DNA from 3 places in the Brucella sp. TWI432 genome. Region 2 is predicted to be linked to each of the others. Evidence: predicted binding sites of a transcription regulator. Region 2 holds the regulator's gene; each other region holds the start of a gene.

Region 1 (4,965 bases), on a different contig from region 2:
TGACACGCCATAACAGCATATTTCCCCCGGCTTCAAAATCGTTTGATCTATGCGGTTGAGTTTAAAGCTGCCATCTGAACTGCTCCTGAGAGCTGCATTCATCCGGCGTTCAAAAATATTGATGTTTCATTAACTTGATCGCTTCGCACTTGTGCCAAGCTGCACGAATCTTATGTTAACTCGCATCGGAAATACGCACAAAGCCAAGAAAGCGGGAGACAAATACCTATGGCTGAGCAGATAAAACCCATTGAGCTTTACTATTGGCCCACCCCAAATGGCTTTAAGATCAGCATCATGCTGGAGGAATTAGGCGTTCCCTATGAAGTCAAATATGTCAATATCGGCAAGGGCGATCAGTTCCAGCCGGACTTCCTCAAAATCGCACCGAACAACCGTATGCCTGCGATTATCGATCCGGAAGGTCCGGGCGGCGAGCCGATCTCGGTGTTTGAATCCGGTGCGATCCTGCAATATCTCGGCAGGAAGTTCGGCAAGTTCTATCCAGCAGACGAACGCAAGCGCGTTGCCGTTGATGAATGGCTGATGTGGCAGATGGGCGGACTTGGTCCTATGTCGGGGCAGGCAGGGCACTTCCGCGTTTATGCGCCGGAAAAGGTGCAGTACGGCATCGACCGCTATACCAATGAAGTCAACCGTCTTTATGGCGTGCTCGATCGCCAGCTTGAAGGCAAAGATTATATCGCAGGCGAATATTCCATCGCTGATATGGCGAGTATCGGTTGGATCAATGCTTACAAAAATTTTGACCAGAAGCTGGAGGATTTTCCCAACCTCAAGCGCTGGCATGAAACCATGAATGCGCGACCTGCCGTACAGCGTGGTCTTGTGGTTGGTAAGGAAGAGCGCGAATGCGCATTGGCCTCGGCAAACAAGGAAGAAGAGCAGAAAGTGCTCTTTGGTCAGAAAGCGCGATAATGATAAAAGGCGGCTGAGAAGCCGCCTTTTATATATAGGTCTATTGCCTTGTGAGGCTTTCGCTTTTGCAGATCAAGCCGCCCATAACGCAGCCCGAAAGCGATAGCGTGTTGCCCTTGACGCTTGCCTTGCCCGTATAGGTCTTGCCTTCGTCGAGCTTGTTGACTTCACCCTTATAGCTGCCGTCCTTGCCCGACATGGTGCCGATCGACTTGCCCTTATATTCGCCGGTCTGTACGGTGCCGCAATATTTGCCGCCACCGCAGGCGGCATAGCTGATGATCGTGCCATTCGGACGTTTCCATGTGCCGACAATTGCCTCATTGGCAAAGGCAGGTGCTGCAAGCGTCGCGCTCAATGCAACAGTTGCCGTTATTCCCAAAAACAGTTTACGGATCATGCATTCCTCCCAAAATGCGGCAAGGCAATCAGCCTTGCGGAAAACTTACGCAAACGTAAACGTAATGGAGTTTTCGTCGAAGTGGAAGAGGGATAATTTGCGCACGGCAGCAATGTTTCTGACATGATCAATCTGCGTCATGGTTATCATCTGGTTTAAAGGTCCGCTGCCGCAAAATTGCGTTATTTTAGAAAAGTACAGCAATTGTCGGCCTTTGGATGTTTAACAAATTCCGAAGTTTACCCCTTGTTTGTATTTCGTTGTCGCGTTGTTAAGCATCTGTTTTAACGCGCATTTTAATCCTGTGTCTTATCTTGAAGACCATGAACGGAACGACAGATCCGACAATCTGCGGCGGCGAAAGTCAGCCACGGAAACAAAGAGCGGACGGTTCTCGGGATTTAACAGGGACAAAGAAAATGACACAGTTTCAGAGCGTTACACAGCACCACACGACAACTTCACAGGATCGCATCCTGCTGGAGATGGGTTTGAAATATGCTATTGGTCGCGACTGTGAAATCGATGTGGTTGAAGCGCATAAATGGCTCAACATCGCAGCCATTCGCGGCAACCAGAAAGCTGAACGTATGCGTAATCAGGTTGCCGCAACCATGAGCAAAAGCGAATTGGCCGCAGCCCTTCGTGGCGCGCGTGAGTGGATGACCTCTCACTGACGGCAATATTCGGATTTTAACTCTGTTTCAATAAAAACGAGACAAGGGCATGTAATTTCGATATATTTACTTTGCACATCTAAACTAAGTAACACATAAAAAATGACGGTCAGAAATTTTGTGTTGTAGATAATGTTAATATTAAGCAATTGATTGACATATACCTTGTATCATATCAAGCTTAGTAGAGTAAGAAATATAAAAGCTATTGCGGTCGATCAAACACATTCGCTGTTTTGAAATATCGTGAGAAGCGATCCGTATACAACGAATTCAATAGTCCGTATCTGACAGGGAGCGACGCGATGTCTATTCGTACCTTTACAGCCATGGCCGGCACCGCAATGATTTTGGGCGCATCTGCCTTGGTTTTCTCATCCCCGGCAAGCGCACTGACCATGAAAGAGTGTAGCGCGAAGTATCAGGCTGCCAAAGATGCTGGAACGCTTGGCGGTGTAAAATGGAATGATTTCCGTAAATCGCAGTGTGGTGACGATGCAGCCGCAGCGCCCGCTGCTCCGGTTGTTCCGGCGAATAAAGCCGCAGCCCCTGCCAAAAATGCAGCCGCTCCTGCTGCAGATGATGCTGGCAAAGGCCTTAGCATGAAGCAGTGCAGCACAAAATATCAGGCAGCAAAAGATGCCGGTACCGATGGCGGTGTCAAGTGGAACGATTTCCGTAAGTCGGAATGTGGACCGGGTGCGGATCCGGTTGCGCTGACCACCGATGGCAATTCAGAGCCTCCTGCGCCAACTGTTGCTGCACCGCGTGGTGTGAAATTCCCGACAGCTGTTTCTGCCAAGTTCTCAAATGAATCTCCGGGCAAGGCGCGCATGCATACTTGCCTTGAGCAGTATCATGCGGCCAAGGATGCAAATGCGCTTGGCGGACTTAAGTGGGTCCAGAAGGGCGGCGGCTACTACAGCCTTTGCAATGCACGCCTGAAGGGCAATTCGTAAGTTCAGAGCTGTTCCCGCACGTTACAAACGGCGGGGACAGCCCTGTTTTTGCTCTACGCATTATTCAACGCAAAGGTTTTTCGCACTTTTGCTGGGGATACTTTATCTTAAACGGCTTTAAGTCGGTTTGAACTTGCACCGTTTTAGATGGAAGGGGCCTTGCTGATCGGCAAGGCCCTTTTTTATTCGGGTGGCTGTTGCTCAGCCTCTTTTAAACCAGCCGCTCACCCCCACCACGAGCCAGCCCAGAATCATGAGGCTCCCGCCGGTAGGGGCCGCCATCGGAAATAGCCTGTTCCCGATCATATCCCGCATAAACAGATCGCCACAGAACAGCACCAGCCCCGCCACCAGCACTGCCGCGCCAATATTTGCGACACGGCTGTTTGGAATAATCAGTGACAAAACCAGCAGGGCAGGGGCGTGGCCGAGCAATATCGGAGCGATGGCACTTAGATGATTCTCCCCGCCATGTGCTGCACCGGCATAGGCCGCTATGGCCAGAGCACCACAAAGGCCTGCAAGTGTGCCAAACAGAATATTGCGGGGTTGGCTGCTGTTTTGGATCGACATATCATTACTCCGCTCTCAGGCTTTGTTTAAAGCGTTTCGGGCACTTGCAAGTGCTGCGGGCAATGCTGCTTCAAACATATCCAGTTGTTCATTCACACCAACACTCACGCGAATGCAGCGATCAAGGACAGGCGCGCCGGGTTTGCGGACAAAAATGTCCCGTTCAATCAGACCATTGAGAACAGCGGTCGCAAAAGCTCCGTCATGTCCGCAATCAATGGTGACGAAATTCGTGGCTGAAGGAATAGGTTTTAGCCCCTGCTGTTCTGCGATTTTCGCTACTCGATCCCGGCCCGCATGAATCTTCCCTACGACCGCGTGCAGATAATCCTGATCTTTCAATGCAGCAATTGCAGCCGCCTGTGCAATCCGGCTGACCGCAAAATGGTCGCGGATTTTGTCAAATGACTTGATCGCATCTGCACAGCCTACAGCATAGCCGACGCGAATCCCTGCAAGTCCGTAAGCCTTGGAAAAAGTGCGCATGCGCAGGATGTTTGTGCGGTCGGTCTCAAAGGCCGGGAATGCTGAGGCTGGTCCGGTTTCGCAGTAAGCTTCATCGAGAATTAGCATTGTTGTTTCTGGGATGCGCTCGATAAATGCCTGAATATCCGCCCCGTCATGCCATGTCCCCATCGGATTGTCCGGATTGGAAATATAAAGCAGCGCCGGCTTTTCCTGATGCGCTTTATCAATAAGAGCGTCGAGGTCAGGCTTGTCAGCATTGTAAGGGACAGTCAGCAGATTTCCGCCAAAGCCCGCTACATGATAATTAAAGGTAGGATAGCCACCGAGTGAATTGATGACTTTATCACCTTGTTGAACATATAGCCTGACAACAAGCCCCAGCAGTGCATCGACACCTGCACCCGGCATGATGTTTTCAGGCTTTACCCGGTGATGAGCGGCAATTGCCTGACGAAGCGCATAGTTTTCCGGATCGCCATACTTCCAGACCTCTGAGGCTTCTTCCTGCATGGCCTGAATGACGGATGGAGCGGGGCCAAAGCTGCTTTCATTTGCACCGATGCGCGCTGTGAAAGGTTTTCCGCGCTGTAATTCCAGCGTTTCAGGCCCGGTGAAAGGAACGGTGGAGGGGAGGCTTTCAACAAGCGGCGTAAGTCGAGGCGATGCCATTTTGCTTCCGATTGATTTCTTTGTAAGGCTAAGAACGACAGAAGATGGAAACCTGTGTTCACAAACTCACGAATAACGACTTTTCCCTAGCCATATCAACTTGGATCAGTTTCTGCCAGTTGCAGACGGAAGCACAGCCGAATTATTGCAATATTTTGTCTTCGGCTTATCGGCTCTGCCAGAGCAACGAATATGCACCGCATATGATCGCTGTTTTGCTCTTCGAAAAAAAGCGCGTCATATCGCTGACACTGCGATCAAAGCGCTTAAAGAATATCGC
Region 2 (4,965 bases):
TGAAACAGAGTGGCGAGCCACGCAATTGTTAGGCTCGGAGGTCGCGACGCGCATTACAGGAAGGGTGGCAGCGCTCGAATATAAGGATAACGGCAGTTGGCGTGTGACGCTTGATTTGATCGAAACCCAAAGACCGAAGCTTCGCTATGCACCACAACGCATCCGCATTACAGCGCGCGATATTCCGGCACGCACGACAATTGGCAGCGGATTAACTGGCTTTGCGCGTCTGCGCGTGCCTTCTGGGCCGTTGAGACCGGGCAATTATGATTTTGCATTCCATGCCTATTTTGCCGGGATTGGAGCGAATGGCTTTTTTCTTGGAACTCCGAAAATTGCAGATGTTTTGGAACCGAAGGGGCTTAAGGCGACGATTGCAACTGAAATTGCCAGATTGCGTGTCCATGTTTCCGAGAGGATTGCGGAGGTGCTTTCAGGGGAAGATGGCAGTGTTGCCGCCGCACTGATCGCAGGCGAGCGGGCAGGGATCAGTGATGAAACCAACAATGATCTGCGCAAGGCGGGGCTTGCGCATATTCTGTCAATTTCTGGCCTGCATATGGTGCTGGCAGCCGGTGTGGTCATGATGTCTCTTCGTGCATTATTCGCGCTTTTTCCCGCCTTCAGCGCACGTTATGCTGTCAAGAAATATGCTGCATTTCTCTCGCTTTTGAGTTGCACTTTTTATCTCGCTATGTCGGGCGCAGATGTTGCGGCACAGCGCAGCTACTTGATGATTGTCGTCATGCTTTGTGCGCTGTTGGCTGATCGTGCGGCGATCAGTATGCGAAATCTGGCTATTGCGGCCGTGGCGATGATTGCCATTTCTCCGCATGAAATTCTGGGGCCGAGCTTTCAGATGTCGTTTTCGGCGACTGCGGGGCTGATTGCTGCATTTGCCTGGTGGAGCGACCGAAAAATGCGCAAGCAATCGGCAGGTAATAATCTGCGCTCATCACCCCGTGGAACGATGACAAAGATACTTTTTCCGACATTTGCGACGGGGGCGACATCCATTGTTGCCGGTGTAGCGAGCGGTATATTTGCCGCCTATCATTTTAACAACACGGCGCCCTTTGGACTTGTTGGAAACGTGCTGGCGCTACCAGTCATTTCGATACTTGTGATGCCGTTTGCAGTGTTAAGCTTGATATTGATGCCGTTGCAACTTGATTGGCTGCCATTGCAGGTCATGGGATTTGGCATCTTGCTGGTGAGATATATTGCGAGCTTTGTGGCCAGCTTTTCACCCGATGGTAATCCGGGTGTCATGCCGGTGATGACGCTGATCCTGTGGACTGTCGCGCTTGTCATATCCGTCACATTCACCACAAGATTGCGATTGTTGGCATTGCCTTTCGTTATGGCAGGTCTTGTGGTGTTTATGCGCTCGCCCATGCCCGATATCCTCATTAGCGAGGACGCGAAATTAGTGGCGGTACGATTGCGCGATGGAAGTTTCGCAGTCAACCGCAGCAGACCTCCGCAATTTACGGCGCAGAACTGGCAGACGGCCTATCTGATTGATGATTTTATCCCACCGCAGAGTGCGATGAAACGAAGTGCTGGCGCGCGCGAGGACGGCTTTATCTGTGAGGATGGGCTTTGCACCCTGTCACTTCGGGACGGGCGCATATTTGCCTATACCGCTCAGGAAGAAATGCACGAGATTGCCTGTAATGTCGGGGACGTTGTGGTTTTGGCGATTGCAGGCAAAGACTTAAGCTGCACGCGTTCGTCTACGCTGGTGATTGGCCGACAGGAACTGGCCTTGAAAGGAACGCTCGAAATAAGGCTGGGAGAGGAAATGCAGCGCCATCAGGCGGTTTCTCCTGATCCAGCGGTCCGCGACGATCATCAGATTTATCGCTTTACCGTTGCGGAGCAGCGCAAGGATGCAGCCTATGCCGATTATTTAAATTTTTCAGTCGGTGCGCCAACGCGCCCCTGGCAGCTTCATCGTCTCTATTCGCGCGCCGCACGCGGTCAGCCTGAGCGCGAATATAAGAAGAGAGCGAAAGTATTTACTATCGGGGTGGAAACAGAAGAAACGCTCTAAAGGACTCTATTAAAAGCATGCTCCTATCGATCCTTGTTTTGATCCGACAGGACTTATGCTTTCCGTCTATGCAGAGCATTTCCCGTTTTGATTGAATTATGGGAAATGCTCTATCTGTTTGTTTTTACGCATTTTGCCAGCAATTTTCGATAGAAAAGAGGCTGTCGGCCTCTCCTTTCCCGAACGATTTTTAGTACCGTCGTATCAGACCGATCAGCTTGCCCTGTACGCGGACCCGGTCAGGTCCGAAAATGCGTGTTTCATAAGCCGGGTTGGCGGCTTCCAGCGCAATCGATGCGCCCTTACGGCGGAACCGCTTCAGTGTCGCTTCTTCATCATCGACGAGAGCCACGATGATTTCCCCCGGGCTGGCGGTATCGCCACGCTTGATGATGACCGTATCACCATCAAAAATACCGGCTTCAATCATCGAATCGCCTTTGACCTCAAGCGCGTAATGCTCACCCGCACCAAGCATTTCGGGTGGAAGGCTGATGGAATGTGTCTGATTTTGAATGGCCGAAATTGGTACACCGGCTGCGATGCGACCCATCATGGGAATTGAGACCATCGCCGATGCATCACTATTGGCTGAAACCGGGGCGGTGCGCGCTGCTGAAGGCGCAGAGGGGGCTTTGCCGAGGCTGCCCTCAATAACGCTGGGCGCGAATTTCTTCTGCGCGTTCAGACCGGGGGCTATCGAATCGGGCAGGCGCAACACTTCAAGCGCGCGGGCACGGTTTGGCAGCCTGCGAATGAAGCCACGTTCTTCAAGGGCGGTAATCAGCCGATGAATGCCCGATTTGGATGCCAGATCGAGCGCCTCTTTCATCTCATCGAAAGAGGGGGGAATGCCTGTTTCTTTCATACGTTCATGAATGAACAGCAGGAGCTCGTGCTGTTTACGGGTCAACATGCGCATACCCTCCGGACCAGAATCAAATAAAAACATAACCAGAACAAACACTATATGTTCCAGTCTTGTTCCGCAATGGTTTTAAAATTATTAATATGGGCCGACCCTATTGGATTTTACTATAGCATCATTATCGTGCAAGCATCACCCGCTGCGGCCGCGGGTGCATTTTCTTCTCTGATCAAAAGGGCATCGGAAGCCACCAGCGCTGACAGCATTGAGGAATCCTGAAGTGGATACGGCGTCGCGGTGAGTGTGCCATCCGCCGCCTGTTCAACCGTTGCGCGGACATAATCACGACGATGATCGTTCGCATTCATTGGCTTGCCAAGACGTGCCGGGCGGAAATCCGCGGTCAAATGACGCCCTGATAATTTCGCGATCAGCGGACGCAGAAATACCAAGCTGCAAACGAGGCTTGAAACCGGGTTGCCCGGCAGGCCGATGACATGAACGGTTTTGCCGGATACAGTTTTGTGTCCATACATCAGTGGCTTGCCGGGACGCATGGCGATTTTCCAGAAGTCGAGATCGACACCACAATTTTTCAACGCGCCGTGCATAAAATCGCGATCACCAACCGATGCGCCGCCGATGGTCACGAGAATGTCGACACCATCATCGAGAACCTGACTGATTGCGGATTCGATCTTTGCGGGGTCGTCGCTGATAATGCCCATATCTTCAGGTTTTCCACCTGTACGACGCACGATTTCAGCAACGCCAATGCTGTTGGAGGCGACGATCTGGTCGGCACCGGGAATCGTGCCCGGAGGAACGAGTTCATCCCCTGTGGCCAGAATGGCAATGCGCGGCTGCTTGAAAACAGAAATCATGGCATTGCCGCTGGCAGCGGCAAGCGAAAGGGCCGGGGCATCAAGTTCCCGCCCACTTGGCAGAATAGTGTCACCAGGCGCAAAATCGAGGCCCGCATGACGGATGTGACGGCCTTTGTCCAATCCCTGACGGATTGTGAGCTTGCCGCCGGATCGTTCCGTGTCTTCCTGAATAACGATACTATCAGCGCCTACCGGCATCGGCGCGCCGGTGAAGATGCGGACCGCTTCGCCTTGTTTCAGTTGGCCTTCGAAGCGTTTTCCGGCGGCTGATTCGCCGATGATACTGAATTCAAGAGGATAGTTGATGTTTTGTGGGGCCATCAATGCATAGCCATCCATGGCCGAGCAATCGAAGGGCGGCTGTTTCAGCTTGGCTTGAACAGGTTCTGCAACAACACGTCCGCCTGCTTCAGAAAGAGAGAGCGTCTCTGTGCCATGCGGCTCTGCATTATTGAGAATACGTGCAAGGGCCTCATCGATTGGAAGCAGGGACATGCGTTTTCCTCTCGTCTGAAAAATCAGGCTTTCCAGTCACCTGACTTGCCACCGCTCTTTGCCGAAACGCGAATGTTGGTAATTTCCATGTGGCGATCAACGGCCTTCGCCATATCATAGATGGTCAGGCAAGTAACTGATACGGCAGTCAGCGCTTCCATCTCAACGCCGGTTCGGCCTTTTAGTTTCGCAGTCGCAGAGATGCGAAGGCCGGGAAGTGACAGATCCGGTTCAATGTCTACTGACACCTTTGTCAGCATCAATGGGTGGCAAAGTGGAATGAGATCAGCGGTCTTCTTCGCGGCCATAATGCCTGCAAGACGGGCAGTGCCGATAACGTCGCCTTTTGCGGCATTGCCTTCCAGAATAAGCGCCAGAGTTTCCGGCTTCATTCTCACCGCTCCTTCGGCGGTGGCCACGCGTTCAGTTTCAGCCTTGTCGCCGACATCGACCATATGGGCGGCGCCTGTCTGGTCGATATGGGTGAGCTTGGCAGACATGGTTCACACCCTACCGGTCAGAAGTTCACGGGTGGCTGATGCCACATCTTCTTTACGCATCAGGCTTTCGCCGATCAGGAATGTGCCGATATTCGATTTTTCGAGACGCAGGCAGTCGTCATGGGTGAAGATGCCGCTTTCGCCCACCAGAAGGCG
Region 3 (4,965 bases), on a different contig from region 2:
TGGCGAGCGTGTTGCCGTCAACTTCAATCACGTCCTGTCTTACAATGCATATGGCACCGGAACGCGTATTGTGACGCTGAGCACTGATCTGACATTCTTCGTTAAAGAGTCGATCGATGATATTCAAACCAAGCTCGGCATCGATGTGAAAAGCTGAAACATATAGAAAAAACGTCAGCGTGCATAACACGCTGACGTTTATCTTTTGTGATCTGGCAGGCGAAAAGCTTAAATATCAAGCTCTTCCACAAATGCAGCGCGATCCTGAATGAAGCGGAAGCGGGCTTCCGGCTTTGTACCCATCAGATCATCAACAGTGCTGCGCGTTTCATCAACGTAATCTTCATCGACATGAACGCGCAGAAGCGTGCGCTTCTTTGGGTCCATGGTCGTTTCTTTCAGCTGATCGGCACGCATTTCGCCAAGACCTTTGAAACGGCCGATTTCGATTTTACCGCGCCCGGTGAACATCGTGCGAAGCAGTTCATCCTTGTGCGCATCGTCGCGCGCATAGGCCACTTTGCCGCCTTGGCTCAAACGATAAAGTGGCGGGACTGCCAGATAAAGATGGCCGTTGCGGATGAGGTCCGGCATTTCCTGATAGAAGAACGTGATGAGCAGCGATGCGATATGCGCGCCGTCAACGTCAGCATCAGTCATGACGATCACGCGATCATAGCGCAGATCATCTTCGCGATAATTTTTGCGCGTACCTGCTCCCAGTGCCTGTACGAGGTCGGCAATCTGCTGGTTGGCTGTCAGTTTTTCACGGCCAGCACTCGCAACATTGAGAATTTTGCCACGCAGTGGCAGGATCGCCTGATTGGAACGATTGCGTGCCTGCTTGGCGGAGCCGCCGGCCGAGTCACCTTCGACGATGAAAAGTTCTGCACCTGCTGCCGCATTCTGCGTACAGTCTGCAAGCTTGCCCGGAAGGCGCAGCTTTCGTGTCGCACTCTTGCGGACGGTTTCCTTTTCCTGACGGCGACGCAGGCGTTCTTCGGCGCGATCGACAACCCAGTCGAGCAAGCGCGAAGCTTCCTGCGGTGAAGCCGCCAGCCAGTGGTCAAACGGGTCGCGGATAACATTTTCGACAATGCGTTGCGCTTCAACCGTCGCAAGCTTGTCTTTGGTTTGGCCAACAAATTCCGGTTCGCGAATAAAAACTGACATCATGGCAGCAGCCGATGTCATCACGTCATCGGTTGTGATGATTGAGGCGCGCTTGTTGTTAGTCAGTTCTGCATAGGCCTTAAGGCCGCGCGTCAATGCAATGCGAAGGCCTGCTTCATGCGTGCCGCCATCGCCGGTTGGGATCGTATTACAGTAGGAATTGACAAAACCATCGCCGCCATACCAGGACACAGCCCATTCAACGGCGCCATGCCCGCCCTGCTTTTCGGTGCGGCCCGAGAAAATCTCGCGCGTCACCTGATGCTCTTTACCCAGTGAGGCTGCGAGATAATCTTTCAGGCCGCCGGGAAAGTGGAAAACAGCCTTTTCGGGTGTTTCTTTTTTTGGATCAAGAAGAGATGGGTCGCAGTTCCAGCGGATTTCAACACCGCCAAACAGATAGGCTTTCGAGCGCGCCATGCGGTAAAGCCGATGCGGATCGAAATGTGCAGCCTTTCCGAAAATATCCGGGTCGGGATGAAAGCGGACGCGCGTGCCACGACGATTATGCACTTCGCCGACATCTTCAAGGCCGCCTTGTGGAATGCCGCGCGAGAAGCGCTGGCGATAAAGACGGCGATTGCGGGCGACTTCAACTTCCAGAACATCGGAAAGCGCATTAACCACTGAGACACCGACACCATGCAGACCGCCGGAGGTTTCATAGGCCTTGCCGTCAAACTTGCCGCCTGCGTGCAGCTTGGTCATGATCACTTCAAGCGTCGATTTTCCCGGCACCTGTGGATGCTCGTCCACTGGAATGCCGCGTCCATTATCGCTCACAGTCAGGAAGCCTTCGGCATCAAGACTGACTTCGATGAAATTGGCATGGCCTGCAACGGCTTCGTCCATCGAGTTATCGATGACTTCTGCGAAGAGGTGATGCAGGGCTTTTTCGTCGGTGCCGCCAATATACATGCCGGGGCGCAGACGAACCGGCTCAAGGCCTTCGAGAACGCGAATGGAGGAGGCGTTGTAATCATCGCCGCCTGATGAAACAGGTGGAGCTTTGGTTGCAGCAGGTGCTGGCTTCGGTGCAGATGATGGCGTCGCCGTTGGCGCAACAGGCGTCGATGCAGGCGCCTTTTGGGGCTGCTGCTCCATCTGCCGTTCACGGGCATTGTTGACTACTCTGGAAAAGAGATCGTTGCTGTCGTCCATCTTTGTCCGAAAAGCTTTCTGTCTGAAACCGAAAGAACCGTCCCCACTGAACGGCACGAAATAAGTTGTCTGCGAATCACAATGATAATGCCATGAGAATACCCGCAATGCGAACAAAGTTCGCTTTACGTTCCGCTTTTGCCCGGAGTTATCAAATGATTTTGCTCGCAGCGCAACAGATTTGCACCAGAAACGTGGCGAAAGTCAAACCGGGCGCTTTTCGTAATCGAATTAGGATGGAAACGGGCATGGCATTCGCGTAAGCGCAATGGAGTTGAGAAAATTGCGAGTAGCGAGATGCAGGGCAGGGCGGCAGGCGGCTTAGAAGCGCATGTAAAGGGCATGGCGATCATGGTGCTCTCGGTATTGCTGTTGCCGCTTATGGATGCCATCGGCAAATGGCTTGCGATGATGGATAACATGCCGCCGGCGACCGTCACCTTCATGCGCTTTTTCATTCAATCCTGGCTAATGTTCCTGATCCTTGTTGTGATGGGCGGGATCGCAGCGCTGCGGACCACGCATCTTGTCGGCAATCTTGTGCGCGGCGCACTGATGGGCTTTGGCGGAACGTGTTTCTTCACTGCCGTCAAATATATGCCTCTGGCGGATGCCATGGCGGTGTTTTTTGCCGAGCCGTTGATCCTGACGCTGCTTTCAGCGGTATTTCTCAAGGAGAAAGTCGGCTGGCGTCGTTTCAGCGCTGTTGGTATCGGCCTGATCGGGACGATGATCGTTATTCAGCCAAGCTTCGAGATTTTCGGCGCAGTATCCTTGTTGCCTCTCGCAACGGCTGTAACTTTTGCGATCTATCTGATCCTGAACCGGAAATATGGTGCGAAAGAAGGCCCGGTCGTGATGCAGTTTTACGCCGGTATCGGTGGATCGCTGATTGCGGGGCTGTTTATGGTTTTCGGCACGGCTATGGGCGTGCAAGACTTAGGTTTTTCGTTGCCGCATAGTCTACAGCCCTGGCTGCTTCTGCTTTTGCTGGGTACAATCGGCACTGTCAGTCACCTTCTGGTGGTGCAGGCATTCAAGCTTGCACCAGCATCCATGCTCGCGCCGTTCCAGTATCTGGAGATCGTCAATGCGGTTCTGGTCGGTTTGATTGTCTTCGGCGACTTCCCAACACCGTCCAAATGGTTCGGAATCGCGATCATCGTGGGATCAGGCTTCTATGTCTTCATGCGCGAGCGGCGCGTGAAGAGCGTCTGATTATTTGGTCTGACGAGGGCCAAAGACGCTTTCGAAAGCTTTGCCCAATGCCACATCGACATCGCCCATCGTCACCGGTAGCCCCAGATCGACGAGGCTCGTCACGCCGTAATCAGCAATCCCGCACGGTACGATGCCGCCGAAATGTTCGAGTTCCGGCTCGACATTGATGGCAATGCCGTGGAAGCTCACCCAGCGGCGCAGGCGGATGCCGATTGCGGCAATTTTGTCTTCGCACATGCCACCAGTGGCAAGCAGGGGCTTTTCCGGGCGAACAACCCAGACGCCAACGCGATCTGCGCGCCGTTCGCCTTTGATATTGAATTGTGCAAGTGTTTCGACGATCCATTGCTCTAGCGCCGTCACAAATGCGCGCACATCTTCGCGGCGACGCTTCAGATCGAGCATGACATAGGCCACCCGTTGGCCGGGACCGTGATAAGTATATTCGCCACCGCGCCCGGTGTTGAACACTGGAAAGCGATCCGGTGTCAGCAGGTCCTCGGAATTTGCGCTGGTGCCTGCGGTATAGAGTGAAGGGTGTTCAACAAGCCAAATCAGCTCATTTGCTGTCCCTTCGCGAATGGCTGCGACACGCGCTTCCATAAAGGCGAGCGCTTCTTCGTAATCCGTTAAACCGTCAGTGATCAGCCAATCGACAGGCTGATCGTTTGACGATATGGGCAGAAAATGCGTTGGGCGGTATCCGTCGCCGGATTTTTCGGGAAGGGGGGATGCAGAGCTTTCTTTCATGATTGCAGCATATGACGTTTTTGTAGGTATACTGCCAGATGTCAAAATGCCTCTGCCTCAACAGCCTGTTGCAATCAAAACGTCTTATGCAGATCTACACAAAAAGGTTTGCGCAGATTTCTCGCGGTTCCTTGTCAGGCCTTTGGGCCGCTATATATTTATCCCTACTATTCAGCGCAGGTTCATCAACCATCAATCATGATGTTTGCAGTTGAAGTGGAGAAGAATATGATTAATTCACTGAAAAAAATGATGGTCGGCTTGATTGGCGCAACATTTTTAGTGGGGGCGATTGCTCCTGTTTCCGCATCGCCGGTCCTGCCCACTGCACAAATCGCCAGTAGCGATAACATTGCCAATGTTCGGGATGATCGCTGGCGGCGCCACGGTAACGGCAACTGGAATGGCCACCGCCCCGGTCCACGTCCGGGCTGGAATGGTCACCGTCCTGGCCCACGTCCCGGCTGGAATGACAATCATCGCCCGCGTCCGGGTTATTGGAACGGCCATCGTGGCTATAACCATTATCGTAACGGCTACCGCCGTCACAATGATGGCTGGTGGTATCCGCTGGCAGCGTTCGGCGCTGGTGCAATCATTGGCGGCGCAATTGCGAACCAGCCGGCACCTCAGCCGGTATATCGTTACAGCAACAACCAT

The links. Region 2 encodes LexA, which represses DNA repair genes until DNA is damaged. Its sites were predicted from a motif close to TGTTCNNNNTGTGTTCNG; they were not measured.
Positions count from the first base shown of each region.
Region 1: the regulator LexA is predicted to act here: its motif matches at 1,657-1,674, upstream of ABE527_RS04280 (sel1 repeat family protein).
Region 3: the regulator LexA is predicted to act here: its motif matches at 2,452-2,469, upstream of parE (DNA topoisomerase IV subunit B).

Region 1 is NZ_JBDJNL010000001.1:865,167-870,131, forward strand. It holds gene ABE527_RS04265 (hypothetical protein) at 1-19, opposite strand, end outside; gene ABE527_RS04270 (glutathione binding-like protein) at 229-939, shown strand; gene ABE527_RS04275 (DUF2147 domain-containing protein) at 980-1,339, opposite strand; gene ABE527_RS04280 (sel1 repeat family protein) at 1,759-2,016, shown strand; gene ABE527_RS04285 (antifreeze protein) at 2,322-2,975, shown strand; gene ABE527_RS04290 (DUF423 domain-containing protein) at 3,177-3,548, opposite strand; gene ABE527_RS04295 (pyridoxal phosphate-dependent aminotransferase) at 3,564-4,685, opposite strand.
Region 2 is NZ_JBDJNL010000002.1:363,625-368,589, forward strand. It holds gene ABE527_RS06880 (ComEC/Rec2 family competence protein) at 1-2,059, shown strand, start outside; gene lexA (transcriptional repressor LexA) at 2,250-2,975, opposite strand; gene ABE527_RS06890 (molybdopterin molybdotransferase MoeA) at 3,095-4,309, opposite strand; gene moaC (cyclic pyranopterin monophosphate synthase MoaC) at 4,333-4,809, opposite strand; gene trpC (indole-3-glycerol phosphate synthase TrpC) at 4,813-4,965, opposite strand, start outside.
Region 3 is NZ_JBDJNL010000010.1:98,514-103,478, reverse strand. It holds gene ABE527_RS14765 (hypothetical protein) at 1-157, shown strand, start outside; gene parE (DNA topoisomerase IV subunit B) at 229-2,334, opposite strand; gene ABE527_RS14755 (DMT family transporter) at 2,632-3,552, shown strand; gene lipB (lipoyl(octanoyl) transferase LipB) at 3,553-4,305, opposite strand; gene ABE527_RS14745 (BA14K family protein) at 4,534-4,965, shown strand, end outside.